4 regions of the Mesorhizobium sp. M1006 genome follow, and region 2 is predicted to be linked to each of the others. Evidence: predicted binding sites of a transcription regulator. Region 2 holds the regulator's gene; each other region holds the start of a gene.
What was found. The regulator LexA, encoded in region 2, represses DNA repair genes until DNA is damaged. The targets are predictions, from matches to a motif close to TGTTCNNNNTGTGTTCNG.

Region 1: the regulator LexA is predicted to act here: its motif matches at 5,543-5,560, upstream of NKH60_RS34240 (ImuA family protein).
Region 3: the regulator LexA is predicted to act here: its motif matches at 4,335-4,352, upstream of NKH60_RS18310 (YifB family Mg chelatase-like AAA ATPase).
Region 4: the regulator LexA is predicted to act here: its motif matches at 1,404-1,421, upstream of recA (recombinase RecA).

The regions. Positions count from the first base shown of each region.
Region 1 covers NZ_JAMYMZ010000097.1:786-7,773, forward strand. The annotation lists gene NKH60_RS34230 (error-prone DNA polymerase) at 1-3,029, opposite strand, end outside; gene NKH60_RS34235 (DUF6504 family protein) at 3,026-4,504, opposite strand; gene NKH60_RS34240 (ImuA family protein) at 4,437-5,519, opposite strand; gene NKH60_RS34245 (metallopeptidase family protein) at 6,044-6,466, shown strand; partial or broken gene NKH60_RS34250 (hypothetical protein) at 6,781-6,988, opposite strand, start outside.
Region 2 covers NZ_JAMYMZ010000011.1:122,353-130,525, forward strand. The annotation lists gene lpxB (lipid-A-disaccharide synthase) at 1-432, shown strand, start outside; gene gltA (citrate synthase) at 565-1,893, opposite strand; gene gltX (glutamate--tRNA ligase) at 2,073-3,494, opposite strand; gene NKH60_RS13445 (ComEC/Rec2 family competence protein) at 3,591-6,056, shown strand; gene lexA (transcriptional repressor LexA) at 6,050-6,784, opposite strand; partial or broken gene kynU (kynureninase) at 7,232-8,173, shown strand, end outside.
Region 3 covers NZ_JAMYMZ010000017.1:99,040-107,212, forward strand. The annotation lists gene NKH60_RS18290 (GtrA family protein) at 1-1,599, opposite strand, end outside; gene NKH60_RS18295 (glycosyltransferase) at 1,729-2,736, shown strand; gene NKH60_RS18300 (GtrA family protein) at 2,745-3,119, shown strand; gene gshB (glutathione synthase) at 3,336-4,277, shown strand; gene NKH60_RS18310 (YifB family Mg chelatase-like AAA ATPase) at 4,446-5,975, shown strand; gene NKH60_RS18315 (malate synthase G) at 6,217-8,173, opposite strand, start outside.
Region 4 covers NZ_JAMYMZ010000046.1:11,385-19,557, forward strand. The annotation lists gene NKH60_RS28260 (TfoX/Sxy family protein) at 1-310, shown strand, start outside; gene NKH60_RS28265 (PfkB family carbohydrate kinase) at 345-1,268, opposite strand; gene recA (recombinase RecA) at 1,546-2,643, shown strand; gene alaS (alanine--tRNA ligase) at 2,903-5,569, shown strand; gene NKH60_RS28280 (PhzF family phenazine biosynthesis protein) at 5,634-6,428, shown strand; gene NKH60_RS28285 (demethoxyubiquinone hydroxylase family protein) at 6,563-7,144, opposite strand; gene NKH60_RS28290 (glutathione S-transferase family protein) at 7,160-7,780, opposite strand; gene NKH60_RS28295 (NADP-dependent isocitrate dehydrogenase) at 7,792-8,173, opposite strand, start outside.

The sequences.
Region 1 (6,988 bases), on a different contig from region 2:
ATGTTGGCGACCGCATTCTCGTCTTCCAGCGTCAGGAAAATCGCCTTGCCATTGCCCGGCCGCTGCCGCACCAGCACGAGGCCGGCGACCGAAACGCGCCGGCCGTCCCGCACCTGGCCGAGCCGCACATTGGGCGTGACGCCGGAACGATCCAGCCTTTGACGCAGGAAGGCGACCGGGTGCGCCTTCAGCGACAGGCCAAGCGAGCGGTAGTCGTGGACGACGTGCTCGCCGAGCGGCATTGTCGGGAGCCTGGTTGCAGGCTCCAGATCGCGCAAGCGGATCGCCGGCTGGTCGAACAGCGGCAGCTTTTCGGCGGCACTCTTGCCGTCGAGCGCGCGGACCGCCCATAGAGCGTCGCGACGGTTCAATCCAAGCGACCGGAAAGCGTCGGCCTGCGCCAGTTTTTCGATCTCGTCGACGTTGAGGCCCGAGCGCAGCCAGACGTCGCGTACGGATGCATAGCCGGCGCCGCGCCGAGACACAAACGCTTCCATGCGCTCCTTCGACAGGCCCTTGACCTGGCGAAAGCCGAGCCGGACGGCATGGCTGGTCCGGATGACGCCGCGCATCTGGGCATGGCGGTCAAGGATACGATCCGGATCGAAAGGCGATTTCTCCAAGGCGCAATCCCAGCCGGAAAAATTGACATCGACCTCGCGGATCTCGACGCCGTGGTCATGCGCGTCGCGGACAAGCTGGGCCGGCTGGTAAAACCCCATCGGCTGGGAATTCAGGATCGCGGCGCAGAACACGTCGGGATAGAAGGTCTTGAACCAGCAGGAGGCATAGACCAGCAGGGCGAAGGAGGCGGCGTGGCTCTCGGGAAAGCCGTATTCGCCAAAACCCTCGATCTGCTTGAAGCAGCGCTCGGCGAAGTCTTTTTCGTAGCCCTTGGCGACCATGCCGTCGACCATTCTCTTGCGGTAATTGCCGATCGTGCCGGTGCGCTTGAATGTCGCCATGGCGCGGCGCAGTTCATCGGCCTCGCCCGGCCTGAAGCCGCCAGCAACGATGGCGATCTTCATCGCCTGCTCCTGGAACAGCGGCACGCCCAGCGTCCTGCCGAGTATTTTTTCCAGTTCCGGCTTGGGATATTCGGGTTTTTCCTTGCCTTGCCGGCGGCGCAGATAAGGGTGGACCATGTCGCCTTGGATCGGGCCGGGCCGCACGATCGCCACCTCGATGACGAGGTCGTAAAAGCTTTTCGGCCGCAGCCGCGGCAGCATCGACATCTGCGCGCGCGATTCGATCTGGAAGACGCCGATCGTGTCGGCACGGCAGATCATGTCGTAGACATGCTTGTCCTCGGCAGGCAGAGTGGCCAGCACATAGGGCAGGCCGTACGCGTCCCGCGCCTGCGGATAATGATCCTGGAGCAGGGTGAAGGCGCGCTGCAGGCAGGTCAGCATGCCGAGCGCCAGCACGTCCACTTTAAGGATTTTCACCGCGTCGAGATCGTCCTTGTCCCACTCGACCATCTTGCGCTCGTCCATCGCCGTCTTGACGATGGGCACGATCTCGTCGAGCCGGTCCCGGGTGATGACAAAACCGCCGACATGCTGCGACAAATGACGGGGAAAGCCCATGATCTCGTTGGCGCATTCGATCACATGCCTTGTCGATGGATCGGTCTGATCGAGGCCGCCGGCCTTTGTCTCCTTTTCGCCGAGCTCCGAGGTCGACCAGCCCCAGATCGAACTGGACAGCGCGCCCCGGACGTCGTCCGACAGGCCCATCGCCTTGGCCACTTCGCGCATCGCCGAGCGGCCCCGGTAGCTGACGACGGCGGCGGCCAGCGCGGTGCGCTTGGTGCTGTATTTGGAATAGATGTACTGGATGACCTCCTCGCGCTTTTCATGCTCGAAATCGACGTCGATGTCGGGCGGCTCGTTTCTTTCCTCGGAAATGAAGCGCTCGAAAAGCGTTTCGATCTTGTCCGGGCCGACTTCGGTGATGCCAATGCAGAAGCAGACGATCGAGTTGGCGGCAGAGCCGCGCCCCTGGCAGAGAATGTTCTGGCTGCGGGCGAATTTGACGATGTCGTGGACAGTCAGGAAATAGCGCGCGTAGTTCAGGCGCTCGATCAGAGCGAGCTCCTCCTCGATGCGCTGCGTCACAAAAGCGGGCACGCCCGAGGGGTAGCGGATGGCGGCTCCCTCCTTGGCCAGCCTTTCCAGTTCGGCCTGCGGCCCAAGACCCGATTCCGTCGGCTCGTCGGGATAGTTGTATTGCAGGTCACTGAGCGAGAAGGTCAGCTCGCCGGCAAAACGCAGCGTTTCCGCCAGCGCTTGCGGATGCCTGCGGAAAAGCCGTGCCATCTCCAGCGGTGGCTTTAAGTGACGCTCGGCATTGGCCGCCAGCTCCAGTCCCACCTCAGCGACGGGCACATTGAGGCGGATCGCCGTCAGCACGTCCTGCAGCGGGCGCCGTTCCGACGTATGGTAGAGAACATCGTTGGTCGCCATCAACGGGATGCCGGCCAGATCCGCCATCGCCGCCGCCTGCTCGATACGGAAGCGGTCGTTGCCGCGGTAATCCGGCGAAACCGCAAGCCGCAGGTTTTCACCGAAACGATCCTTGAGCCGGCTAAGGAGTGCGAGGCTGGTTTCCGCGTCCGCCGACACATCCGGCAGTATGGCGAGCGACAGGAGATCGCCCCATTCGAGAAGATCGCTCTGTTTGAGGAGCGTCGCCCCTTTTTCGTTCTCGTCACGCAGATTGGCCTGTGTCAGCATGCGGCAGAGATGCCCCCAGCCCTTGCGGTCCTGCGGGTAGGCGAGGATGTCCGGCGTGCCGTCGCAAAAAACCAGGCGGCAGCCGGGATGATAGGAAACACCCTCCACCTTGGCCTGCTGCCAGGCGCGCACCACGCCCGCCACCGTGTTGCGGTCGGCGAGACCGATCGCCGAAAACCCCAGGAATTTTGCCGCGACCACCAACTCCTCCGGTTTCGAGGCACCGCGCAGAAACGAGAAGTTCGACTGGATGCCGAATTCGGCATAGGGGTTGGCCGTCAGCGCATTCATGCGAAGATCCCATGCATGAACCAGCGCGGCGGGACTTGAGAGGCGCCGTAAAGGCCCTGGCGATAGAGCCAGTAACGGCGGCCGTCGGCATCCTCGATGCGGAAATAATCCCGGGTCGGGGCATCTTCTCGTCCCGCCGCCCCTCGCCACCATTCCGGCGCGATGCGCTCCGGCCCTTCGGCGCGCACGACCCGGTAGAGCGCGCGCCGCCAGCGGAAGTTCAAAGGCGGGCCTTCCGGCATTTCGGTGGCCGGCACCTCGATCGGCTCGGGCGAACGGAAAAGCCGGATCGGCCGTTCCGGCTGGAAGACGGTCGTGGGAGCGTCCTTCGCCTTGTCCGGCTGCTTCGGCGGCGAGCTTCTCTGCGGCGCCTCCGTGAAGGGAAGGGTGGCGACGGCGCGCTCCGGCAAATGGCTCTCGACGGCGACCGGCTTCAAGACCGCGCCTTCGCCGAGCCGGGCGCGAATGCGGTCGGCAAAAAGCGCGATATCGGCACCGTCGTCGCTCGTCTCGCCGGCAAGGTCGGCCTGCTGCATGTCGAAGGCGGCGGCGGTCAGCACCGAAAGGCGCACGAGATCGAAGCCATAGCCGGCGTCGATATCCTGTTCGAGCGCGGCAAGCCTTTCGTGGAACAATTTCTGGATCAGCCGCGGCTCGCGCAGAGGCCGCGAGGTGCCGACGGCGATGCGGCTGACGCCGCCATCGACGCGGAAAAGCAGCAGCGCCAGCCGCCTTGCGCCTTCGCCGCGACGCTCGAGGTCGCTCTTCAAGGTGGTCGCCAGCATGCCGGTCAGCCGCTCGATGTCCTCGGTCAGCATGATCGGCTCGGCAAGGTGACGCTCGACCGAAAGCGGTGCCACCGGCAGGCGCGGCGACACGGCCTCCTCGAGGCGGCCAAGCGCCTGGTCGAGGCGCAAGAGCAGCGATGCGCCGAAGCGGCGGGCCAGCGGCGCGCGCGGTGCCGCCATGACGGCGCCCGCCGTGCGCAGGCCGACGCTTTCGAGGCTGGCGCGTACCTCCGGGTCGATGCGCAGCGCCGCCAGCGGCAAGGGCGCGAGAAGCGCTTCCTCCTCACCATCGGGCACGATGCGGTCGCCAGCAAACCGCGCCGCCGCCCAGGCAGCACCAGGCGTGGCGGCAAGCCCGGCGCGGACATCGAAGCCCTGATGGAAAAAACGCGACAGGATATCGTCCAGCATCGAGCGTTCGCCGCCGAAAAGATGGGTGCAGCCGGTGACGTCGAGATAGAGGCCGTCGGTCCCGTCAAGCGCCACCAGCGGGGTATAGCGGTCGCACCAGTCGGCGAGGCCTTCGAGCAGGCGCCGGTCGGCCTCCGGATCGGCCTCCACGATGTCGATCGAGGGATGCATGGCGCGTGCGTCGGCTATGCCCATGCCGCGCTTCAGATTAAGCGCCTCGGCCCGCTCGTCGAGGGCGGCGATGCGCTGGGCGTTCCGGTCGCGGTGACTGATCACCAGCGGCAGGTGATCCGACGGCCGGGAACGCCAGGACCGCCCCAGACGCTGCCGCAGGATCCTCTCGGCGGCGAGATGCGGAAACCACAGGGATAGGATTCTTTGGCCGTTCTGGGGCCCATTCCTGAGACCTTCCTTGCTCGCCCCGTCTTTCTTCGAATATGCGTTCATCGGGGTTCCACTCCAGTGTGAATTTTCCGGACAAGGCCGTGCAGCTCTTGCCGATGGCGACGGTGAAGGCGGGCCGGCCGATCGAGCCGGCGAGCGGCCCGGCAAGCGTCTTACGCGTTGCCGCCGGTGCCGCCGACAGGATGAGGCGGACGGGCGCTGCCGTCGGTTCGGGCTCGCCGGCCTGGCGCAGCAGGAACAGCGGCCGGCCCGCACTCTGCGCGCGGGCGTGCAGCCGCCGCGTCGCGGTGAGGTCAAGCCGCTGCGGGCTGCCGCGGATTTCGAGGATGACGGCGGCCAGCGCCGTCATCCGGGCAGCCTCCTCGGCGATCCACAGCGCATCGAGCAGCCCTGGCGCCTCGGAAAACAGCAATTGCTCCGGCTCGATGCCGAAGAAGGCGTGAAGCCCCCTGGCATAGGGAAAGCCGGCCTCGCGGAAAACCTCGGATGTGCCGATCCACAGCACCGGCAATCGCGGCCCCTGGCTGAGGATCAGGCTGACGAGCGACAAGGCAAAACCGGCAACGGCCCCGGCATCGCGGGTCGCGGCGCCATGAAACTCGCTCACCGCCGCCTTCGGCAGGCCGCCGCTCAGCGCAGCATCGAGGCGCTCGGCGCCGGTGCGCAAAAACGCATCGGGCGGCGCCACGGCGAGGCCGCGCCGGACAATGGTCAGATTCCGAGCGGGTGTCGGATGCCGAGAGGGTGTCAGACTCTGACGAGGGACATCCGCGTCAAACGACGAACTGGCCGGCGCCTCCAGGCGCTCGGGCAAGGTCCCTTCGATCTTCGCGATCTGGCGGCGCAGGGCAAAAACAGTCTCCCGCGCCACGGCGCTTGTCGCCATGACGGTCAGCTTCCACTCACAATTGTTCCTGTTATGTTCCCTATAGATTCCAGAGGGAGGATGAAGAGTCAAGCGGAGTCATGGGGAATTTATTCCTGCCCGATTTTAGCGGGCCGTTCACGAAACAGGAACTGCCCGTGAGTTATCGACCCGGCCGCTTCCGGGCCATCCCTAAAACCAGCCAGACGATCATGACGCCTATGATGGCGCCGACAAGCATCCGAAGCAGGCTGACCAACTCGGAATTCCTGCCGAGATAACTGGTCAAGACCACCAGCACCAAAAGAAGCAGTGCGCCAAACACTCCACAAATTGCAGCGCTTCTGACGAATTGGTTGCTGAATGGCATTTGAACACTCGACTCTGACAGAACGATGGAGGTTCGGCTTCGGGTATGGCGGCGTCCATCATCTCGCAAAGGCCATCCCTAGACCAGAGCGGATGACAGATTGCGCCCTTGAATCTGCCGCGTCATTTGCCGAGTCCGGCCTGAAAGCCTATATGCCGGGATCAAAGGACAAAGCATGGCTCGCATCTACCAAACACGCATCTGGCACGACCAGCTTTCGCCAACGATGGAGGAAATCGAGCTCCTGGCGCTGGAGGCCTATGCCCATCTGCCGGAGGACTTTCGCAAGTTGACCGGCGAGATCGTCATTCAGATCGCCGAATTCCCGACCGACGAGATCATGGACGACCTTTCGCTGGAAACGCCCTTCGACCTGCTCGGCCTGTTCGAGGGGCGCGGCATCGCCGAGCGCTGGAATCCGCAGACCGGCGAGGGGCCGAACCGCATCACCCTCTATCGTCGCGCCATCCTCGACTACTGGGCCGAGAACGAGGAAACGCTGGGCGACATCGTCACCCATGTGCTGATCCACGAGATCGGCCACCATTTCGGCCTGTCGGACGACGATATGGAGAAGATCGAAGAGGCAGCAGAGTGAGCGACCCCGCTCCTCGTCATCCTGGGGCGGAGCAAGGAGCGAAGCGACGCGGCGCAGACCCCAGGATCCATATGTGGACGGCGCCCTGCCTGCAACGGTTGTTTTGCGTCGTTTTCCTTGCGGCCGCTGGCCAAGGTGGGGTTCGCGACGCCCGTTCCAATCATGCCAGCGGTTTCGTTGGCCAATGGATCCCTCGGAGTTTCGCGCGTCACGGATCGATCGATCACGCCATCTTCCTTCCGTTGCAAGAGCTTGTGTTCGGTGTTCCTCCGTTGCGGCCTATCCGGGCATGTCAGCGCCGTGCTGAGCCGCGGTCAGGGCTGGCCGCAGGCCACCGCCGTAGGCGGCGCGAAGCGGCCTTGAGGGCGGCGAGGAGGCGTCAGGCTGCCCGCCAGGCCGCAACGGTACGGCTCGCCGGTGATCATCATCTTCCAGGCCATACGGGCGGTCTTGTTGGCGAGCGCCACAGCCGCCAGCTTCGGCGGCTTGCGCGCAATCAACGCCGCCAGCCACGGCGAGGCC
Region 2 (8,173 bases):
AGGACCTCGGTCGCGAGCTGGGACGAGAAGCCGGAGGTCATCCTTGATGCCGAACGCAAATGGCAGGCCTTCGGCAAGGCCGATGCGGCGCTGATCGCGTCGGGGACGGTATCGCTGGAACTGGCACTGGCGAGTGTGCCGATGATCTCCTGCTACCGGCTCGATCCGGTCATGCGCATGGCGCAGCCGCTGATCAAAGTATGGAGCGCAGCCTTGCCCAATCTCATTGCCGACCGGCCGGTTGTGCCGGAACACTACAATCAATATGTGCGGCCGGATTATCTGGCGCGGCAGTTGGAAGCGCTGTTCTCCGATACCGCCTACCGCACCTGGCAGAAGCACGGTTTTGCCGACATTGCCGGGCGTATGGCAACCGCCAAGCCGTCAGGCGAGATTGCCGCGGGTGTGGTGATGGGGATGGTGAGGAAGTGAGTGAATTGTGAATAGTGAATTGTGAATAGTGGTTTCTATGGACAGGGAGCGACGCTTCGCTACTCCCATTCACCATTCACCATTCACCATTCACCATTCACCATTCACCATTCACCATTCACCATTCACCATTCACCGCTTCGCGATTGGTACGTAGTCTCGTTCCGGCGCGCCGGTATAGAGCTGGCGCGGGCGACCGATCTTCTGGTGCGGGTCCTCGATCATCTCCTTCCACTGCGCGATCCAGCCGACGGTGCGGGCGACCGCGAACAGCACGGTGAACATGGTGGTGGGAAAGCCCAGCGCCTTCAGCGTGATGCCGGAATAGAAATCGACGTTCGGATAGAGCTTCTTCTCGATGAAATAGGAATCGGTCAGTGCGATCCTTTCCAGCTCCATGGCGATGTCGAGCAGTGGATCGTCCTTGATGCCGAGCTCGCCCAGGACCTCGTGCGCGGTCTTCTGCATGATCTTGGCGCGCGGATCGTAATTCTTGTAAACGCGGTGGCCAAATCCCATCAATCGGAACGGATCGTTCTTATCCTTGGCGCGCGCAATGAATTCCGGGATGTGATCGACATGACCGATCTCGCCCAGCATGTTCAGGGCTGCCTCGTTGGCGCCGCCATGTGCGGGACCCCACAGGCAGGCGATGCCGGCAGCGATACAGGCAAAAGGATTGGCGCCCGACGAGCCGGCCAGGCGGACGGTCGAAGTCGAGGCGTTCTGTTCGTGATCGGCGTGCAGGATGAAGATGCGCTCCATCGCGCGGGCCAGCACCGGATTGATCTTGTATTCCTCGCAAGGCACGGCGAAGCACATATGCAGGAAATTGGCTGCGAAATTCAGCTCGTTCTTCGGGTAAATGAATGGCTGGCCGATGTGGTATTTATAGGCCATCGCCGCGATCGTCGGCATCTTGGCGATCAGCCGCATTGACGCGACCATGCGTTGATAGGGGTCCGAGATATCGGTGGAATCGTGATAGAAGGCCGACAGCGCGCCGACCACGCCGCACATCACCGCCATCGGATGCGCATCACGGCGGAAGCCGGTGAAAAAGCGCGACATCTGCTCATGCACCATAGTGTGGCGCGTCACCCGGTAGTCGAAATCGTCCTTCTGCGCCTTGGTCGGGAGTTCACCATAGAGCAAGAGATAGCAGACTTCGAGGAAGTCGCCGTGCTCGGCCAATTGGTCGATCGGGTAGCCGCGGTGCAAAAGAATGCCGGCATCGCCATCGATGAAGGTGATTTCCGATTCGCAGCTCGCCGTCGACGTAAAACCGGGATCGTAGGTAAAGACGCCGGCGGTGTTGTAGAGCGAACCGATATCGATGACGTCAGGTCCTACCGAACCACTTCGTATCTTGAATTCATGGGTTTTGCCGCCGAGTTCCAGCTTGGCCGTCGATGCCTGGGTTTTGCCGCCAAATTCCATTTTTGTCGCAGGTTCGGTCATAGCAAACTCCTTTTTGTTTCCTCAGGCCGGCAAAGGCAAAATATCTGAACCCAACACGTCAAAAGCATCGGAATACGCACATTTGCGCCCGCAATTGAATCTGCGCGGCAGATTAGGCCAAGACCCAATGTTGCACTGCGAAACACACCTTTCAATGCCAATCTTCTTGGGCCAGTTTGCTAATCGATTTGATCAGCGATCCGCGCCAGGCTTTCCTCGCGGCCAAGCACGGCAAGCACATCAAAGACACCTGGCGAGGTACTTTTGCCGGTGAGCGCGGCGCGCAAAGGTTGGGCCACGGCGCCGAGTTTATGGCCGGCGGCCTGCGCATAGTCGCGGATCGCGGCTTCGGCTGAGGCGGCAGACCACTCCGAAACCGTGGCTAGTGCCGCATGAGCGCCCCGCAGGATCGCGCGCGCCTCACCGCTGAGCAGCGCCGCCGCCTTCTCGTCGACCGGCAGCGGCCGTTCGACGAAAAGGAATGCAGCCCCTTCAACAAGTTCGACCAGCGTTTTGGCGCGCTCCTTCAGGCCCGGCAACGCGGCAAGCAGTTGCGCCCTGCGTCTGTCGTCGAGGCGAGCGGCGATTGCCGGGCCGCCTTCTAGATAGGGCAGAGTGGCGATGAAGATGTCGAGCAGCGCCGCGTCGTTCATCCGGCGCATATGCACGCCGTTAAGCGCCTCGAGCTTGGCGAAGTCGAAACGGGCGGCGCCCTTGTTGACGTCGCCAATGTCGAACCATGTAATCATGTCGGCGATCGACATGATCTCATCGTCGCCGTGGCTCCAGCCAAGCCTCGCCAGATAGTTGAGCAGCGCCTCCGGCAGGTAGCCCATGGCGCGATAGGCTTCGACGCCAAGCGCACCGTGCCGCTTCGACAGCTTGGCGCCGTCGGCACCGTGGATCAACGGGATATGCGACATCGACGGCACCTCCCAGCCCATGGCGTGATAGATTACGGTCTGGCGTGCGGCGTTGGTCAAATGATCGTCGCCGCGGATGATGTGGGTGATGCCCATGTCGTGATCGTCGACGACGACGGCATGCATGTAGGTGGGATTGCCGTCCGAGCGCAGAATAATGAAATCGTCGAGATCCTTGTTGGGAAAGCGCACGTCGCCCTGGACGCGGTCATGCACCACCGTCTCGCCGTCTGTCGGCGCCTTGATGCGGATCGCCCCCTTGGCGCCGGGCGGCGCCTCCGACGGGTCGCGGTCGCGCCAGCGCCCATCATAGCGGGGCGGAAGCCCCTTGGCTCGCGCTGCCTCGCGCATCGCCTCCAGCTCCGCCGGCGTCGCGTAGCAGTAATAGGCCTTGCCCACGCGCACCAGCTCCTCGGCCACCTCGCGATGGCGCGGCGCGCGCTCGAACTGCGAGACAGGCGCGCCGTCCCAGGTGAGTCCGAGCCAGGAAAGCCCGTCGAGAATGGCTGCCGTCGCCGCATCCGTCGACCGCTCACGGTCGGTATCCTCTATACGCAGCAGCATCGTGCCGCCCGTGTGCTTGGCGTACAGCCAGTTGAACAGCGCCGTGCGCGCGCCGCCAATGTGCAGATAGCCGGTGGGCGAGGGGGCAAAACGGGTGACGACCTTATCGGGCATGGAACTCTCAGGCGGGCGAAGGAAGTGGGTTTGCGGACTTTCGCGCGTTGCGCGTTCATGTAGCATAGGAGGTCGAGGGCGCAAGGGGCAGACCCGATGGCTGTGCGAGGCCGTGGTGCGGGCGAGGGCGAGGACGTTGGCAGCGACGTCAGCGAACGCTTGCTGTTTGCCGCTCCCCCGCCTGTCCTGCCGGCACCGGCATTGCTACCTGCTCCGCGCTTCGATGCTCCGTCGCTGCCGGCCAGCGACCCAGCAACGGTTCTCGTGCCCGCGGGCGAGCCTATCGTACGCCTGCGCAGGCGTTTCCGCCTCCCGTCACCGTCCCGTATCCGCAACAGCGTAACCACAGCGGCCGGTCTGGAACTCGACCGCGGCATCGCCTTCCTGCTGGTGCCGGTGTTCCTCGCATGCGGGGTGGTCGTTTATTTCGGGCTGTCGGTGGAGCCGGCCTTTCCACAGCCGATCGCAATCGCGCTCCTCGCGACCCTTTGTGCCGTCGTCTCGCGGTCATGGCCCAGGACGCGCCTGTGCTTCATGGTGGCGCTGCTCTACGCGCTTGGCGTACTTGCCGCCAAGTTCGAGACATGGCGTGTCGGAACGCATATGCTCGGCTCCGAAATCTCGACGCGGCTGACGGGTCGCGTCGTATCGTACGAGCCCATGGCGAGCGGCCGCATCAGGCTGACAATCGATGTGATCTCAACGGCCAGGCCGACACTGCGCTACATGCCGGAACGGGTCCGCGTTTCGGCGATGAAGATACCGGCTGAGCTGACCGCCGGTTCCGAGATCACCGGCTATGTGCGGCTGCTGCCGCCGACCGGCCCGGTGCGGCCCGACAGCTATGATTTCTCGTTCGACAGCTATTTCGCCGGTATCGGCGGCAGCGGCTTTTTTCTCGGCAATCCGAAAGTCGTGTCGTCGGGCAGCATGCCGCTTGCCGCGCAGCTTTCTTCCGCGATCGAAGACGCGCGCGAATCCATCGCCGACCATATCCGCAGCCGCATCGGCGGTGCCGAGGGCGAGATTGCTGCTGCGCTGATCGTCGGCGTGCGCGCCGGCATTCCCGAGGAGATCAACGAAGCGATGCGGCGCACCGGCATCTACCACATCATCTCTATCTCGGGGCTGCATATGGCGTTGGTCGCCGGCACCATCATGGCGCTGCTGCGGGGTGCCTTTGCGCTGTTTCCCGATTTCTCATCGCGACGGCCGGTCAAGAAATATGCCGCGGCCGCCGCGCTTTTTTCGATTGCGGCCTACCTCGTCTTTTCCGGCATTGTCGTGGCGGCCGAACGCAGCTTCATCATGCTGGCGGTGATGCTTATCGCCGTGCTGTTCGACCGGGCCGCGCTCACCATGCGCAACCTGGCGATCTCGGCCATCGCGGTCATCCTGGTGTCGCCGCACGAGGTGGTCGGTCCGAGTTTCCAGATGTCCTTCGCCGCGACGGCGGCCCTTGTCGGCGCCTATGCAGGCTGGTCCGATTACCGCGCCGGCAGGGCCACCACGCCGCCGCCGCGGCAGTCGCCGCTACGCTTTGCCACTCGAAAGGTCCTGCTGGGCATGTGCGGTCTGGCGATGACCTCGATCATTGCAGGGAGCGCCACGGCGCTTTTCGCCATATGGCATTTCCAGCGCGTGGCGCCGCTCAGCCTGTTCGCCAATCTGGCCATCATGCCCATCGTGTCACTGGTCGTCATGCCCTTCGCCGTTCTCAGCGCGCTGGCGATGCCGTTCGGTGCGGATGGCCCTTTTCTCTATGTCATGGGCAAGGGGCTGACGGCGATGATCGCCCTGTCCGGGTGGATCTCGGAGCGCTCGCCGATCGATGCGGTCGGGCTGATTTCGCTGAGATCCGTCCTTCTGGTGACGATCGCCCTCGTCATTGCCAGCATGGCGACGACGTGGTTGCGGCTGGCGGCACTTCCTTTTGCGCTCGCCGGCTTGCTGACGACAACGCAGACACGCATACCCGACGTATTGGTCTCGGAGGACGCACGGCTGGTCGCGCTGCCGATCGGCAGCGGTGAACTCGCGGTCAACCGGGCACGCCCGAATGAGTTCACCATCGACAACTGGAAACGCGCGCTCACATCAGAGGCTATCGTCGCGCCGGAAACACCTGGAAAGAACGACCCGCAATTCGACATTGCCGATCCGGCCGACCTACCGCCGGGCATGCCGTTCATTTGCACGGACGGCCTCTGCCTTGCCAGGCATCCATCCGGCGCGATCATCGCGCAAGCCAAGGACCGCGATACTGCGCGGCCAGCCTGCGCCTTTGCCAGCTTGATCGTCATCGACGACGCCACCGCCCATAACCCCTGCTACTACGACCGGCTGGTCCTCGTCGTCACCAAACGGCAACTGGCGCGCGCGGGAAGTGCCGCCGTCTATTTCGATCCACAAGCGGCAACACGCGCCGAGATCCGCTTCGCCGTCGAAAAATCATACCGGCCCTGGCACGTGCAGCGGAAATTTTCACGCGCGGCACGGGGCCTGCCGCCATACCGCCGGGCCGACAACCCCAAAGCCGGCGCCAAGGGCGGAGCTCAGTAGCGGCGGATCAGTCCGACGAGCTTGCCCTGCACCTTGACCCTGTCTGGTCCGAAGATGCGCGTCTCGTAGGCCGGATTGGCGGCTTCCAGGGCGATCGAGGCGCCCTTGCGGCGGAACCGCTTCAGCGTCGCTTCCTCCTCGTCGACCAGTGCCACCACGATCTCACCGGGGCTCGCCGTATCGGCATTGCGGATGATCACCGTGTCGCCGTCGAAAATGCCGGCCTCGATCATCGAATCGCCTTTGACCTCAAGCGCATAATGCTCGCCGCCCATGATCATATCCGGCGGCACCGAAATCGAATGCGTCTGGTGCTGGATGGCGTCGATCGGCACACCGGCAGCGATGCGGCCCATCACCGGGATCGAAACGGCGGCGACGACATCGTCGTCATTTCCGGCTGCGGGCACGCGCGACGATGTCGGCTTGCCTTGCCGAGGGGCGCCTTGCCCAAGACTGCCCTGGATGACACTCGGCGAGAACTTGCGTGCCGCATTGAGGCCGGGGGCGATCGAGTCAGGCAGGCGTAGCACCTCCAGCGCACGGGCCCGGTTGGGCAAACGGCGAATGAAGCCGCGCTCCTCCAGCGCCGTAATCAGCCGGTGGATTCCGGATTTGGAAGCCAGGTCGAGCGCTTCCTTCATCTCGTCGAATGAAGGCGGGATACCGCTTTCCTTCAACCTTTCGTGGATGAACATAAGCAGTTCGTGTTGTTTGCGTGTCAGCATAGCGACCCCCAACAGAATCAGAAAAACAAACCCAGAACAAACACTATCTGTTCCAGTTGTGTTCCGCAACTGTTTAAAGTTTAATGAATGCGTTAAGGCTCGGGAAACAAACGACGTCCCCTACCGGCGTACCGCATTTTCACCGCCGCGAGCCTCATCGCCTTGATTCTGCTTTCGTTTGCGCCCTTCTGGCCTCCTAGAAGGCAGCACTGGCATCGGCCGTCGGTCGGCAAAAGGCACGGAATTGAACCCGTATCGACTGTGCGGTTTGGTCGATGCACCGTGAACGAAACGAACTCAAAACGCCAACCTGGGGTTAAGTCCCAGTTTCCACCGCCTGGTCAGGCTGCTTCTCGCCGGTGGAGCCTTGCTGCGCGCAACCAGGTAGTGGAAGAACAGTCGATGCGTGTCCGGCGTTGCGTTGGATCTTGGGGGAGCAGACAAATCATGACAGGAATTCCCGATCTCGTGGCCATAAAGGCGATGGATGCCGCGGATCCGCTGCGCGCGATGCGCGACCGCTTTGTGTTGCCGCAAGGAGTGATCTATCTCGACGGCAATTCGCTAGGAGCTGCTTCACGTGCCGCTTTCGATGAACTGCACAAGGCCGCGACCGAAGAATGGTCGCATGATCTCATCCGCGCATAGAACACGGCCGGCTGGTTCAACATGCCGCTTGAACTTGGCGACCAGCTCGGGCGCCTGATCGGTGCCGCGGCCGGCCAGACGGTGGTCTGCGACACGACATCGGTCAACATCTACAAGCTGCTGCACGCCGCCATGGCCATGCGACCGGAGCGGCAGGTCATCGTCGCCGAGGGCGATAGTTTTCCGACGGACCTCTACATGGCCGAGGGTGTGGTTTCGACGCGAAAAGATACGCTGCTGCGCCTCTCGGGGGTCGACGCGCCGACCATCGAAGAGCTGATCGACGAACGCACCGCCGTGGTGCTGGTCAACCACGTCAACTATAAGTCGGGCGAACTGCGCGACATGCCGGCGCTGACGCGCAGGGCTCAGGAAGCCGGGGCGATGATCGTCTGGGATCTCTGCCACACCGCCGGCGCGATGCCAGTCGAGCTCGACAAGGCAAACGCCGATTTTGCCGTTGGCTGCACCTACAAATATCTGAATGGCGGCCCGGGCGCGCCTGCCTTCATCTATGCGGCTGAGCGGCATCTTTCCTACATCCAGCAGCCGCTCACCGGCTGGTGGGGCCATGCACGGCCCTTCGCCTTCGAGCCAGGCTATGCGGCCGGCACCGGCATCCGCCGGTTTCTGTGCGGCACGCAGCCGGTCTTGTCGATGCGCACGCTGAAGGGCGCGCTCGACATCTGGAACGATGTCGACATGACGGCGGTGCGCAAGAAGAGCATCGCGCTGGCGGAT
Region 3 (8,173 bases), on a different contig from region 2:
GGCATCGGACCCAAGGAAGGCATCGAGCGCCAGCAGGTTGCCGGCGACATTGCGATGATAAGGCCCGGCGAAGACGCGATGTCCGGAATAGGCCAGGATAGGCGATCCGAGATTGGAAATTGCCAGCACGGTGGTGCCGGGCAGGCGGCCGAGTGCCGCAAAGGAGGCCATGCGCTGGCAAGCGACATCGGCGCCGTCGCCATTATCGGCGGCGGTATTGCTGTCCTCGAAGGCGACCGAGGTTGCCGCGGCAGCCCCAGTCCAGACGGCATTCACTGAAACCAGCCAGACGGCGGCCATGCGCAGCGCCACGCCGCGCGACGGGCTGACCTCTGCCCGTTGACGCCATTTGGCAATCCAGGCGGCAAGCGGGATGACGGCGAAGGCGATCGAGAATGTCGAACCGCGCACCTGCCAAGCACTGACGATGAAGGCCACGACAAGCAGCGCGCCGACAAGGCTGTCCTGCCGCCGCCAGCCGCCACGGCCAAGGCGAAGCGCCATCAGCACGAGCGCGATGAGCGGCGTGGCATAGCGCGCCACCACCCCGGCCGGATCTTCAGCGACCAGCTTGAACAGCGATTGCGCCTCGTCGATGTGATCAAGCCATAGCTCCTTGAGGCGCGGATCGAGGTTGGCGTAGGGCGCTGCCAGGCATTGTGGGAACAAAAGGACGACGAGAGCGGCCAATATCAGGGCAAGCAGGCCAAGCGAGGCGAACCGCCGTTGGCGCGTGCGGCCGGCGGGCTCGATCGACGCTATCGCCGCAAGGCCGGTTCCGGCAATCGCCGCGACGACGAACTGCACGGCCGAGAAGGCGTCGCATTGCGCCTGACCCCAGGCGGACCACGGAATGGTGACGACAAAGACGAGGGCGGAGACGCCGGCAAAGCCGAGGCCGAAATCCCTGGCAATCGACCTCTCGCCATCGGCGTCGAGGGCAAACAGCGTGGCGACTGAGGCGCCGATGGTGGCGACATAAGGCGCGGTTTCCATGCCGACGGCCAGCATCAATCCGGCGCACAGGCCGGAGAGCAATGCCGCCGGCCTGCGCCTTGGCGCTTCAAGCAACAGGCTCAGGCTGGCCATGCTCAGCATCAGCTGGACATTGTGGTGATCGAGCGCGCCAGGCGAAAAAATGCCGAGGAAATACAGTGCGGCAGCGCCGATCACGACAGCGGGCAGCACGGCGCTGTCACCGGCAAAGCTGCGCGCGGCGCGAGCCGTGAAAAATACGGTCAGGCAGAAGAGCAGCGCCGGCCACAGCACTTGCGCAACATTCTCGGCAAAGGCCGCGCTGCCGGTCAGGGCCGATACGGCGATGATGATGGCGGCGATCGGCGCATCGACCAGCCGCGACCAATGCATGACGAAACCGCCTTCCAGGCCCATCCTGTACTGGTGGAGATCGAACCAGCTTTGGCCGGCCAGCATGTCGCGAACTTCGACGAGGCGCAGCAGATTGTCGTTGTCGCCGCCGGCATTGGTCAGTGCCGGGAAGCCGGCAAAGGCATTGACGGCAAGCGCCAGCAGCGTGGCAAGCAGCGCCAGCGCGATATCGGACCTCCAAATGGAGGCGCCATCGTCGGCTGTGCTCATATCAGGACCTTTGGAAGGAATACGGTGCGGTTTAAACCTAGCCTTAACAGCTTCAATAAATAGTAAAGCCGCCCGAGCGAGGCCGGCGCTTGAGTGGTCAGGGGCCTCACAGGGCATCCGGAGACGAAAATGCCACAAGAAGTGCGCCATGAGCCGAGCATCGCCGTGCTCCTGCCTTGCTACAATGAAGAGCTGACGATCGGCGAAGTGGTGCGGCGCTTTCGCGAAACGCTGCCTGCCGCCGCGATCTATGTCTACGACAACAATTCGCGCGACCTGACGGCGCTCCGAGCCCGCGCCGCCGGCGCCATCGTGGTGCGCGAGCCGCGCCAGGGCAAAGGCAATGTCGTGCGCCGCATGTTCGCCGACATCGAGGCCGACATCTACCTGATGGCCGACGGCGACGGCACCTATGCGCCGGAGGACGCGCCACAACTGATCAACACGCTGCTGACCGAGCGCTCCGACATGGTGGTGGGCACCAGGCGCGGCGTCGTCAACGACGCCGGCAGGACAGGCCACGCCTTCGGCAACCGCATCTTCAACAGCCTCTACAAACGTTTGTTCGGCTCGGACTTTACCGATATCTTCTCGGGTTACCGCGCCTTCACCAGGCGCTTCGTCAAGAGTTTTCCCGCCGTTTCCGGCGGTTTCGAGATCGAGACCGAAATGTCGGTGCACGCCTCGCAGCTCAAATTGCCGGTCAGCGAGATCGGACTCGACTATGGCCGCCGGCCGGAAGGCTCCTCGTCGAAGCTGTCGACCTTTCGCGACGGCGCGAAGATCCTGTGGATGTTCGCCATGCTGATGAAGGAGACGCAGCCGCTGCGTTTCTTCGGCGCTTTTTCGGTGTTCTTCCTGGCATCAAGCCTGTTTCTGATGGCGCCGGTGCTGATCGAGTTCGCCGAAACCGGGCTTGTGCCGCGCATGCCGACGTGGGTGCTGTCGGTCGGGCTGCTGCTGCTGTCGATGCTGGCGGCGGTGACCGGGGTAATCCTCGATTCGGTGTCGCGCGGCCGGGCCGAGCAGAAGCGCATCTTCTATCTGTCGATGCCTTCCGGCCGCGTCGAACGCGAACGCGCAAGTGCGCTCGCGACTTTGAAGACCGGACCGCGCAAGACCCCGCGGGCGGCTTAGAGCCCTAAATGGGACGCCTCGCCCGCTTCATTGTCGCCGGCGGCATCGGCTTCGTCGCCGACGCGGCGGCGCTTTGGCTGGTGTTGGCGATAGCGCCGCTTGGCCCCTTCGCGGCTCGCATCATCTCGATCGGTTTTGCCCTGTCCGTCACCTGGCTGATCAACCGCCATCTGACCTTCTCGCCTTCCAGCCGCGGCGTCGCGCAAGAGGGCGCCCGCTATGGCGGCGTCGGCATTGCCACCAGCGTCGTCAATTATCTCGTCTATTGCGCCATGCTGTTCGCACTGCCGATGGTGTCGCCGCTCATAGCCCTTGCGGTCGCCTCGCTGGTCGCCATGGCACTGTCCTTCCTCGGCTATTCCAAGCTGGTCTTCGACCGCTGAGAACTATCGCGTCGAGGTCTGCGCCAAGCGAAGCGCAGCCTCATCGTGACCTTGGCCGATTGGCAGAAGCCGCCGATTTCCTTATATCGCTGTCGTCGATGCATCGGCCCGAAAATCGGAATCGATTTTCGGAAAGCACGATGCATGGATTCAAAAAATGTTGGAGCGTACTTTGTGCGTCCAAGTGGATCGCTCCAAGTGCGCCGGAGAGCTGCCATGCCCCTGAAAGTCGCCGTCCAGATGGACCACATCTCCACCGTGTCGGTAGCCGGCGACACGTCGTTTGCGCTGTCGCTGGAGGCGCAGCGGCGCGGCCACCAGTTGTTCCACTACACGCCCGACCGGCTGTCGCTGCGCGACGGCAAGGTGTTTGCCCGTATCGAGGCGATGCAGGTTCGCGACGAGAAGGGCAATCATTATTCGCTGGGCGAAGAAGTCCGCACCGATCTTTCGGAGATGGACGTCATCCTTTTGCGGCAGGATCCACCCTTCGACATGAACTACATCACCACCACGCATATCCTCGAGCGCATCCATCCGAAGACGCTGGTGGTCAACGACCCGGCCTGGGTGCGCAACAGCCCGGAAAAGATCTTCGTCACCGAATTTCCCGACCTGATGCCGGACACGCTGATCACCAAGGACCCGCTCGAGGTCGCAGCCTTCCGCAAGGAGTTCGGCGATATCATCGTCAAACCGCTCTACGGCAATGGCGGCGCCGGCATCTTCCACCTGCACGAGGCCGACCGCAACCTCGCCTCGCTGCTCGAAATGTTCGGCCAGATGTTCCGCGAACCCTACATCGTGCAGCGCTACCTCAAGGAGGTGCGGGCTGGCGACAAGCGCATCATCCTGATTGACGGCGAGCCTGTCGGCGCCATCAACCGCGTGCCGGCCGAGCATGATTCGCGCTCCAACATGCATGTCGGCGGCCGCGCCGAAAAGACCGAATTGACGGAACGCGAACGCGAGATCTGCGCCCGCATCGGCCCCGCGCTGAAAGAGCGCGGCTTCATCCTCGTCGGCATCGACGTCATCGGCGACTACATGACCGAGATCAACGTGACCTCACCGACGGGCATACGCGAAGTGCAGCGCTTCGGCGGCGCCGACATCGCCAGCCTGTTCTGGGATGCCGTGGAGGAGAAGCGCAACTAGCGTACATTGCTTCTGGAAGCGGCCGCGTTGCAAACCATTGCAGCCGTGGCGCTCAGCTGTTCCCCAAATGTTCTTGCCTTCGCCGGTAATCTGTGGTTGTCTCCGGTGACGCCGTTCGCGGCATGATCGCAAAGGCTTGGGGCAAAAGCCTGCATCCGGGGTGAAGACATGGTGGCGCGGGTTCGCACGGTTGCTTTCCAGGGCATCGAGGCCGTGCCGGTCGACGTGCAGGTGATGATCGCGCCGGGCAAAGTCAACATGCACATCGTCGGGCTGGCCGACAAGGCTGTGGCCGAAAGCCGCGAGCGGGTGCAGGCAGCGCTGCATGCATCCGGCCTGTCGATGCCGTCGAAGAAGGTCACCGTCAATCTGGCGCCGGCCGACCTGCCCAAGGAAGGCAGCCACTACGATCTGCCGATCGCCCTCGGGCTGATGGCGGCGCTCGGCGCCATTCCGGGCGACATGCTGGCCGGCTATGTCGTGCTTGGCGAATTGTCACTCGACGGAACCATCGCCGCGGTGGCTGGCGCGCTGCCGGCGGCAATCGGTGCCAACGCCGAAGGCAAGGGCTTGATCTGCCCGTTCGCCTGCGGGCCGGAAGCGGCCTGGGCCGGCAAGGACTTCGACATATTGGCGCCGCGCAGCCTGATCGCCATCGCCAATCATTTTCGCGGCACGCAGGTTCTGTCACGGCCGGAAGCCGGCATCCATGCCGCGGCGCGCGACCTGCCCGACCTTGCCGACATCAAGGGCCAGGAGACCGCCAAGCGGGCGCTGGAGGTGGCGGCCGCCGGCGGCCACAATCTTCTGATGGTCGGACCGCCGGGGTCGGGAAAGTCGATGCTGGCGCAGCGGCTGCCGTCGATCCTGCCGCCGCTGGCGCCCAGGGAATTGCTCGAAGTCTCGATGATCGCCTCGGTGGCTGGCGAACTCGGCGAAGGAAAACTCACCGACCGGCGGCCGTTCCGCGCGCCGCATCATTCGGCCTCGATGGCGGCGATGGTCGGCGGCGGGTTGCGCGTGCGGCCGGGCGAGGCCTCGCTTGCCCATCACGGCGTGCTGTTCCTCGACGAATTCCCCGAATTCTCGCCGCAGGCGCTCGATGCACTGCGCCAGCCGCTCGAGACCGGCGACTGCATGATCGCGCGCGCCAATCATCGCGTCACCTATCCGGCGCGTATCCAGCTGGTCGCGGCGATGAACCCGTGCCGTTGCGGCATGGCCGGCGAGCCCGGCTATCGCTGCCTGCGCGGCGACCGCTGCCGCACCGACTACCAGGCGCGCATTTCCGGCCCGCTGCTCGATCGCATCGATCTCAGGATCGAGGTGCCGGCGGTCTCGGCCAGCGATCTGATCCGGCCGGACCGGGCGGAGAAAAGTGCCGCCGTCGCACTACGTGTTGCCCGCGCCCGTACGATCCAGCGAGAGCGCTTCGAGCGGCTCGGCGCGACCGCCACCACCAACGCCCATTGCTCGCCGTCAGTCATCGAGGAGATCGCCATGCCCGACGCCGCCGGCCTGTCGCTGCTCAGGGATGCCAGCGAAAAGCTCGGCTTTTCCGCACGAGCCTATCACCGCGTCTTGAAGGTGGCGCGGACACTGGCCGATCTCGAGGCCAGCGAAACAGTCGGCCGCATCCATCTGGCCGAAGCGATTTCCTACCGCATGAGCTCGGAACGGATGGCGCAGGCGGCGTGACGTTCCCCTCCCCCTTGAGGGGAGGGTGGCCGCGAAGCGGCCGGGTGGGGTCGCCGGTGAGACGCTCGGCCTGTCGCATTTCGAAACCGACCGAGGTGCGGAGCGTTGCGATGCTCCTCCTAAGGCGCACCGTCAGAATTGGGTTGGCGCACTGCATTGGCGACCCTTCGGGCCACCCTCCCCTCAAGGGGGAGGGGGACGCCGGCGCTTACCCTTGGCCGGCGTGCATCGTGCTTTCGGTTCAGCCGTTATCCCGCGTCTTCAGCTCCAGCCGCCGTGCGTGCAGCACTGGCTCGGTGTAGCCGTTGGGTTGCACGCGCCCCTTGAAGACCAGGTCACAGGCGGCGAGGAAGGCGATGGACTTGTCGAAATCCGGCGCCATCGACCGGTAGAGCGGATCGCCGTCGTTCTGGCGGTCGACGATCGCCGCCATGCGTTTCATCGTCTCCATGACCTGCTCGGGCGTGCAGACGCCGTGATGCAGCCAGTTGGCGATGTGCTGCGAGGAGATGCGCAGTGTGGCGCGGTCCTCCATCAGGCCGACGTCGTTTACGTCAGGCACTTTCGAACAGCCGACGCCCTGGTCGATCCAGCGCACGACATAGCCCAGAATGCCTTGCGCATTGTTGTCGAGCTCCTTCTGGATGTCTTCTGGCGACCAGTTCGGCCGCACAGCGACCGGCACCGACAGGATGTCGTCGAGTTTTGCCTTGGGCCGGCTCTTCAGCGCCGCTTGCACGGCATGAACGTCGACCTTGTGATAATGGGTGGCGTGCAGCGTCGCGGCCGTCGGCGACGGCACCCAGGCGGTGTTGGCGCCGGCTTTGGGATGCACGATTTTCTCGGCCAGCATCGCCGCCATCAGGTCGGGCATCGCCCACATGCCCTTGCCTATCTGGGCGTGGCCGGCCAACCCACATTCCAGCCCGATGTCGACGTTCCAGGCTTCGTAGGCGGCAATCCAGGCGGCCTGCTTCATGTCGCCCTTGCGGATCATCGGGCCGGCTTCCATCGAGGTGTGGATCTCGTCGCCGGTGCGATCGAGGAAGCCGGTGTTGATGAAGACGACGCGTTCTTTCGCGGCGCGGATCGCCTCCTTGAGGTTGACGGTGGTGCGCCGCTCCTCGTCCATGATGCCCATCTTGATGGTGTTTTTGGGCACGCCGAGCAGCGCCTCGACGCGGTCGAAAATCTCGACGGCGAAGGCAACTTCGTCGGGCCCGTGCATCTTGGGCTTTACGATGTACATCGAGCCGGCGCGAGAATTGGCGCGGCGCCCGTTCACGCCGATGTCATGCAGCGCGATCAGCGCCGTCAGCGCCGCATCCATGATGCCTTCCGGCACCTCGTTGCCGTCGCGGTCCGATATCGCCGGATTGGTCATGAGGTGGCCGACATTCCTGACCAGCATCAGCGAGCGGCCGGGCAAGGTCAGCGTGCCGCCATCGGGCGCGGTATAGGTGCGGTCGGGGTTGAGCCTGCGGACAAAGCTCTTGCCGGCCTTGGTGATCTCCTCCGCCAAGTCGCCCTTCATCAGGCCGAGCCAGTTGCGGTAGACCAGCACCTTGTCCTGCGCATCCACTGCGGCGATCGAATCCTCGCAGTCCTGGATGGTGGTCAGTGCCGATTCCAGCACGACATCGGCAATGCCGGCCGGATCGGTGCGGCCGATCTGGTTGTTGCGGTCGATGACGATTTCGATGTGCAGGCCGTTCTTGACCAGCAGGACGGCTTCGGGGTCGGCGGCATCGCCGCGATAGCCGGCAAACTGTCTGAGGTCGGCAAGCGTGGTGGCGCCGGCACCCTCGCCCAGCCGCAACATGCCGTTGGCGACCGAAAGCCCGTTGACGCCGGCCCATTTGCCTGTGGTGAGCGGCACCGCCTCGTCGAAGAAGCTTTTCACCCAGGCGACGACCTTGGCGCCGCGCGCCGGATTGAATTTGTTGCCTCGCTCGGCGCCGGCCGTCTCCGGGATAGCGTCGGTGCCGTAGAGCGCATCGTACAGCGAGCCCCAGCGCGCATTGGCGGCATTCAGCGCATAACGCGCGTTCATCACCGGCACCACCAGCTGCGGCCCGGCAACCAAAGCGATTTCCGGGTCGACATTTTCGGTGGTCACGCTGAACGCCGGCCCCTCGGGCAGCAGATAGCCGATCTCGCGGAGGAACGTCTTGTAGGCCTCCATGTCGACGGGCGCG
Region 4 (8,173 bases), on a different contig from region 2:
CATAGAAGAGCTTTTCGAAGGCCTCGGCCCGGTCAGCATCCGCAAGCTGTTCGGCGGCAAGGGCATCTATTTCGACGGCGTCATCGTCGCCATCGTCATCGGTGGCGAATTGATGCTGAAGGCCGACGCCGAAAGCGCCCCGGATTTCGAAGCGGCCGGCTGCCGGCAATGGACCTATACCGGCTCGCGCCACGGCAAGCTCGTGTCGATGCCCTATTGGAGCGTTCCCGACAGCGCGTTCGACGATCCCGACGAGATGGCGATCTGGTCGCGCCGCGCCTACGAGGCAGCACGGCGCGCCGGCAAATAGGCTGCGTCATGCTTCGGCAATTCCGGGCCGCACTTCATGCCAGGTCCCGCGCCTCGGGCACGAGCGCCAGCGCCTCGGCAAAGCCAGCGCTGGTGAAGGCGGCACTCTCGACGACGAGCATAGCTGCGGCAATGCCTTCGCGCAGTGCCGCGCGCAGCGTCAGGCCGCGCAGCAGGGCAGCGATCGTGGCGCCTGCCAATGCGTCGCCGGCGCCGGCAGCATCGGTCCGCTTTTGCAGCGGCGGTGGCGAGATCGAGAACGCGCCCAATTCGTCCAAACCGAGCACTGGTTCGTCGCCGGCGGTGATCACGCCGCTTTTCAGCCCGGCGCGTCTCAGGCCGTCGACGATGCCTTGATCGATTTGGACGCCGGCGAGCACGCCGGCCTCGCGCCGGTTCATGAAGGCCATCGCCAGACGGTCGAGCACCGGCGTCAGCCGCGCCGCTTTGTTGGGCGAGACCGCAAGCGCAAACACCGGCTTGCCGGCGGCGAGTGCCGCCAGCCGCTCCAGCGCGGTCGACGGCAGGTTGGCGTCGCACAGCACCGCGTCGGCCGAACCGATCGCTTCCCGCACCTTGGCACGGCGGATCTGCTTGGGAAGCGCCAGTTCGTAGAGCACCATGTCGGCAAGGCCGGCGATCAGCCCGCCGTCGCTGTCGATCAGCATCGTATGGCTTGGCGTCGCGCGGTCGAGGAACACCGCCGACAGGTCGGCAATGCCGGCCTCGGTGACGGCGCGTAAAACCGTGTCGCCAAGGGCATCGCCGCCGCGCACCGAAAGCAGCGAGGCCGAGACGCCGCGGCGCACGGCACAGCGCAAGGCGTTGAAGACGGCGCCGCCGACATGCTCGCGCATCGTGCCCGGATTAGACGCTGCTGGCACGAAGGCGCCGGCAACCCGGCCGCGCCGCTCGATATAGGCGCCGCCCACGGCCAGGATCGTTGAGGATTTGATCATGCCGTCAAAATGCCCTTTAGCTGTTGCCCGGGGGAGACTAGGTCGCCGGGCGGAACCCCGCAATCGCGGGTCCGATTCGGTTGGTGACGGCAACGGCGCCGTATGCGAGGCGAGACACATCGGAAGCAATAATTGCGAAACAAAAATAGAACAAATAGCGATATACGTTATTTTTCAAACCCTTGGTGCTCATTGACAAATGAGAACAAATGAGGTACATTCTTTTAAGGATTGCGGGATTGTCCGGCCTCCATTGACGACCACGGGGTGATGTATCATGGCTCAGAATTCTTTGCGGCTTGTAGAGGACAAAGCGGTGGACAAATCAAAGGCTCTGGATGCGGCGCTGTCGCAAATCGAGCGTGCCTTCGGCAAGGGCTCGATCATGCGGCTCGGCGCGAACGAGCAGGTCGTCGAGATCGAAACGGTGCCGACCGGCTCGCTTGGGCTGGACATCGCGCTTGGCGTCGGCGGCCTGCCACGCGGCCGCATCGTCGAGATCTACGGGCCGGAAAGCTCGGGCAAGACGACGCTGGCGCTGCACACGGTGGCCGAAGCCCAGAAGAAGGGCGGCATCTGCGCCTTCGTCGATGCCGAGCACGCGCTCGACCCGGTCTATGCCCGCAAGCTCGGCGTCGATCTCGAAAACCTGCTGATCTCGCAGCCCGATACCGGCGAGCAGGCGCTGGAGATCTGCGACACGCTGGTGCGCTCCGGCGCCATCGACGTGCTGGTGGTCGATTCGGTGGCGGCGCTGACGCCGCGAGCGGAAATCGAAGGCGAGATGGGCGATTCGCTGCCCGGCCTGCAGGCCCGCCTGATGAGCCAGGCACTGCGCAAGCTGACCGCCTCGATCTCGCGCTCCAACACCATGGTCATCTTCATCAACCAGATCCGCATGAAGATCGGCGTCATGTTCGGTTCGCCCGAGACGACGACCGGCGGCAATGCGTTGAAATTCTATGCCTCGGTCCGCCTCGACATCCGCCGCATCGGCTCGGTCAAGGATCGCGACGAGGTCGTCGGCAACCAGACCCGCGTCAAGGTCGTCAAGAACAAGCTGGCGCCGCCCTTCAAGGTGGTCGAGTTCGACATCATGTATGGCGAGGGCGTCTCCAAGACCGGCGAGCTGGTCGATCTCGGCGTCAAGGCGGGCGTGGTCGAAAAGTCGGGCGCCTGGTTCTCCTACAATTCGCAGCGTCTTGGCCAGGGCCGCGAAAACGCAAAACTGTTCCTGCGCGACAATCCCGACACGGCGCGCGAGATCGAGCTGGCGCTACGGCAGAATGCCGGGCTGATCGCTGAGAAATTCCTTGAGAACGGCGGCTCCGAAAGCAGCGACGACGGTTTCGAGGACGACGCTGGGGTGATGTAGGGCAAGCGACGCCTCGCTGAGCCTCAGCCAGGTTTCGATTTGATGTTTTGATTGTGAGTTTGCGTAATCGATGCGTTTCGAACCGCCGGCCCAGGGCCGGCGGTTCGCGTTTGACGGCGAGGCAGACGCATTTCAAGGCGCTGGTGAAAGCCGGGATTTGAGCCCATTTGGTGTTTCTGGACAGGCTGCGGTGCGACCGCTAAAAGGCCATGTCTATTTTCCGCCGGCAGCCGGCGGTTCTCTCGAAAAGGCAGTATTCATGAGTGGCGTCAACGAGATCCGGTCGGCATTTCTCGACTATTTTCGCAAGGAAGGTCACGAGGTCGTCGCGTCAAGCCCGCTGGTGCCGCGCAACGACCCGACGCTGATGTTCACCAATGCCGGCATGGTGCAGTTCAAGAACGTTTTCACCGGTCTGGAGAAGCGGCCGTATTCGCGCGCCACGACCGCCCAGAAGAGTGTTCGCGCCGGCGGCAAGCACAACGACCTCGACAATGTCGGCTACACTGCGCGCCACCTGACCTTCTTCGAGATGCTCGGCAATTTCTCCTTCGGCGACTATTTCAAGGAGCGGGCCATAGAGCTTGCCTGGAACCTGATCACCAGGGAGTTCGGGCTGAAGAAGGACAAGCTGCTGGTCACCGTCTACCACACCGACGACGAGGCGGCTTCGTACTGGAAGAAGATCGCCGGCCTTTCGGACGATCGCATCATCCGCATCGCGACTTCGGACAATTTCTGGGCGATGGGTGACACCGGGCCTTGCGGGCCGTGTTCGGAGATATTCATCGACCGTGGCGAGCATATCTGGGGCGGCCCTCCCGGCAGCCCCGAGGAGGATGGCGACCGTTTCCTCGAATTCTGGAACCTGGTGTTCATGCAGTATGAACAGGTGACGAAGGACGAGCGCGTCGACCTGCCGCGTCCGTCGATCGACACAGGCATGGGTCTCGAGCGCATGGCATCTATCCTGCAAGGGGTTGAAAGCGTCTTCGAAACCGACCTGTTCCGCCACCTGATCGACGCTGCGTCTTCGGCGCTTGGCAAAGGTCCGGATGCGGGCACCGCCGCATCGTTCCGCGTCATCGCCGACCATTTGCGTTCGTCCTGCTTCCTGGTCGCCGACGGCGTGCTGCCGTCCAACGAAGGCCGCGGCTACGTGCTTCGTCGCATCATGCGCCGCGCCATGCGCCACGCGCAGTTGCTCGGCGCCCACGATCCGCTGATGTGGCGCCTGGTGCCGGCGCTGGTCCGCGAGATGGGCCAAGCCTACCCGGAACTGGTGCGCGGCGAACAGATGATCACCGAAACGCTGAAGCTTGAGGAAACTCGTTTCCGCAAGACGCTGGTGCGCGGCTTGGGCTTGCTTTCCGAGGCGACGGAAACGCTGGCCTCCGGCGACATGCTGGATGGCGAGACAGCGTTCAAGCTCTACGACACCTATGGCTTTCCGCTCGATCTGACGCAGGATGCGCTGCGCCAGCGCAACATCTCGGTCAACCTTGCCGGCTTCACCGAGGCGATGGAGCGGCAGAAGGCGGAGGCGCGCAAAAGCTGGGCTGGTTCCGGTGAGGCCGCAACCGAGACGATATGGTTCGCGGTGCGTGAGGAGACCGGCGCCACCGAATTCCTGGGTTATGAGACCGAGCAGGCCGAAGGCCTCGTCCAGGCGCTGGTCAGGGACGGCAAAACCGTCGACAGCGCCGGCAAGGGTGACGCCGTTGCCGTGGTTGTCAACCAGACGCCGTTCTATGGCGAGTCCGGTGGCCAGATGGGCGACACCGGCGTCATTTCGGGCGACGGGTTCTCGATCGAAATATCCGATACCCAGAAGAAGGCCGATGGGCTTTTCGTCCATCTCGGCAAGGTGGCTACCGGCACGGTCAAGACGGGCGCGACCGTCGAGCTGAAGGTGGACCACGCGCGGCGCACCAGGCTGCGCGCGAACCATTCCGCCACGCATCTGATCCATGAGGCGCTGCGCGAGGTGCTGGGTACCCATGTGGCGCAGAAGGGCTCGCTGGTCGCGCCCGAGCGTCTGCGCTTCGACATCTCCCACAACAAGCCGATCTCGCCTGACGAGCTCGAAGAGGTCGAGCGCATGGCAAACGAGATCGTCGTTCAGAACGGCCCTGTAACCACGCGGCTGATGTCTGTCGACGACGCCATTGCCGAAGGCGCCATGGCGCTGTTTGGCGAGAAATATGGCGATGAAGTGCGCGTCGTTTCGATGGGCACGGGCTTGCATGGCGCCAAGGCCAACCGGCCTTATTCGGTCGAGCTATGCGGCGGCACGCATGTCAGGGCGACCGGCGATATCGGCTTGGTGCGCATCCTGTCCGACAGCGCGGTCGCTGCCGGCGTTCGCCGCATCGAGGCGTTGACCGGCGAGGCGGCCAGAAAGCATCTCGACGAACAGGACAAGCGGCTGAAGGCGGCCGCCGCCGCGCTGAAGATTTCGCCGGCCGATGTGCCGGCCCGCGTCGAGGCGCTGCTCGACGAACGCAAGAAGCTCGAAAAGGAGCTGACAGAGGCGCGCAAGAAGCTGGCGCTGGGCGATCGCTCGCCAGCCGGTGTGCCGGCGGAAAACGAAACCATTGCCGGTGTCGGTTTTCTCGGCAAGGCGGTATCGGGCGTCTCGCCAAAGGATCTTAAGCCGTTGGCCGATGCCGGCAAGAAGTCGCTCGGCTCCGGCATCGTCGTCTTTGTCGGCGCCGGCGAGGACAACAAGGCAAGCGTCGTCGTCGCCGTCACCGATGATCTGACCGGCCGCTTCAGCGCCATCGATCTGGTGCGCGTCGCGTCCGCGGCATTGGGCGGGCAGGGCGGCGGCGGGCGACCCGATATGGCTCAGGCCGGCGGCCCGGACGCCTCGAAGGCCGAAGACGCGATCGCTGCGGTGAAGGCGGCTCTCGAAGCGGCGTGAACCTGCACCGGGGGCGGCACGGCCGAAATGGCGCGTCGCCCAGCGGATATCTTTGAGGGCCGATATGCCGACGCTGACGATGTATCAGGTCGATGCCTTTGCCGAACGGGCCTTCCAGGGTAACCCTGCCGCCGTTCTCCTTTTAGAGGAATGGCTGTCGGAGCAGGTAATGCAGGCCATCGCCAACGAAAACAATCTTGCTGAAACCGCGTTTGTGCGGCCGAATGGCAAAGGTTGGGATTTGCGCTGGTTCACGCCGGTCCACGAAGTCGACTTCTGCGGCCACGCCACTCTTGCGGCCGCCCATGTGCTGGCTACGGAATACAATGGTCAGGGCGAAATGGCCTTCGCCACCCGGGTCGGCGAGCTGCGGGTTTCCCGGTGGGAAGGGGGCTATCAGCTCGATCTGCCTTGTTTTCCGCCGCAGCCCGTCGAGGAAGAGCTGAACTCGGCGCTGCAAGCGATATTGCCTCAGCGGCCGGTTGCGAGCTTCCGCAATTTCGAGAACCTGTTTGTCGAGCTTGCCGACGAGACAACCGTGCGATCTTTCGTTCCCGATCTGCTCAGGATCGGACGTTTTCATCCTCTCGGCCTGGTTATTACCGCGCCTGGGCGAGCCCACGATTTCGTCTCCCGTTACTTCGTGCCTGGGGCGGGCATTCCCGAGGATCCGGTAACCGGCTCCATTCATGCGACGCTGGTGCCTTACTGGTCTGAAAAACTCGGCAAGACGCATCTGTCGGCATTCCAATGCTCGCAGCGCGGCGGGCATTTGCTATGCGAACTGGCCGGAGATCGCGTGCTGATCACAGGCCGTGCGAAGACCTTCATGAAGGCGGAGATCTACCTTCCCGATTGAGCGGCTTGCCAATTCGGTGGCTGCTTCGCCTGAGCCAGGTGTCCAGATCACGGTATGGCGTTAGGGCCGGGCGGCGGCCCGATGGCGCAGGGCAGTGGCCCCAAAGAGGCGGCGCTAGAACGGCATAGCGCTCATCAGAGATGCCTTGATGCCTTCAGGGCACGCGTCATTCGCGTCGAGTCCCCCCAGGTCGACAGCCAAATCAGGCAGTCGGTGGTAACGGAGATCGCTGCGCGCAGGCGGTTCAGCAACGGTCCAGGCGAGGTCAGCTGCTCTTCGGCGTGACGGAGATGGGCAAGCTCTTCTTCGCGGATGGACAGGATGATGCCGTGCAACTCGTGATCGCGTCCGGTGAGAAAGAACAGCTGATCATCGAGATGGCGGTGCACCGCCGCTTCGACAGCTGCGGTGCAGGCCCAGACGCCTTGCGGGCCGAGCAGGGCAGTGAGGAAACCCAGCAGCCAGCCGCCCCAGCTCCAGAATTGCATCACGCGACACGGTCGGGAATTTCGCAGTGGCATGGCTGCATGGAAACACGCGCAATGGGTGCGCTCGTGCCCAAGCATCTCCGACAAAGACGGCACGCAGTCCGGCCAGAAACGCTTCGCGACAAGAATCTGTGCCGAATAGATTCTGATCGCGCCGTACTCGCCGGCGTGGTTGACTCTGACTATTCTGGCCACCGTCAGTGCGTCCTGGTGAGAGAGCTTGGCCATGAATGCGCTCGAGAGTTAAGTCAGCCTGCCGGCAACGCTCGCACGCGCCGCAATGCGGGTCCACCAATTCTGGATCTCGGCAAACTCGGCCAGCAGGGCTTGTCCCTCGGCGACCTTGACGAAATAGCCGATGATCGGTGCGGCGTGCAGGTCGGCCAGCGTCAGGTCCGTTCCCAACAGCCAAGGCCCTTCAGCTTTCAGCGAGGAGAGCGCCTGCAATGCCGTTCTTGCCTGCCGCAACCCGTTGGCGATCACGGCTTCGTCGGGCGGCGTTGTTTCCAGCCGCTCGACCGCGACATCCCAGACCATGGTCCTGTAGGCATAGGCGTCGAGCAGGCCGGTGATCTGGTTCATGCGTGCTCGAGGCCGGGCTTCGACCGGTTGCAGCGCCGGGCCGCCAAAGGCTTCGTCGACATAACGGGCAATCGCGCCGGTCTCGTAGAGGCGAAAGCCGTCATGTTCGAAGGCCGGGATGCGGCCGAACGGCTGGTGCTCGAAATACCAGCCGGGAATGCCGTCCGCGGCAAAGATGTCGACGGGCACGAGCTCGTAGCCGACGCCCTTTTCCTCCAGCACCAGCCGCACGATGCGCACATAGACGCTGTAATCCGCGCCGTAGACGACGGGCTTGCCCATGCCGGTTGGGCTCAGGCCATCGCTTTCTGCAAATTCTCGTCGATCTTATCGAGGAAGCCAGTGGTCGAAAGCCATGGCTGGTCGGGGCCGATCAGCAGCGACAGGTCCTTGGTCATGAAGCCGGACTCGACCGTCTGGATGCAGACCCTTTCCAGCGTCTCGGCAAAGCGCCTCAGTTCGGCATTGTCGTCGAGCTTGGCGCGGTGCGCGAGGCCGCGCGTCCAGGCAAAGATCGAGGCGATCGAATTGGTCGAGGTCTCCTCGCCCTTCTGGTGCTGGCGATAGTGGCGGGTGACGGTGCCGTGCGCGGCTTCCGCCTCGACGGTCTTGCCGTCCGGCGTCATCAGCACCGAGGTCATCAGGCCGAGCGAGCCGAAGCCTTGCGCCACCGTG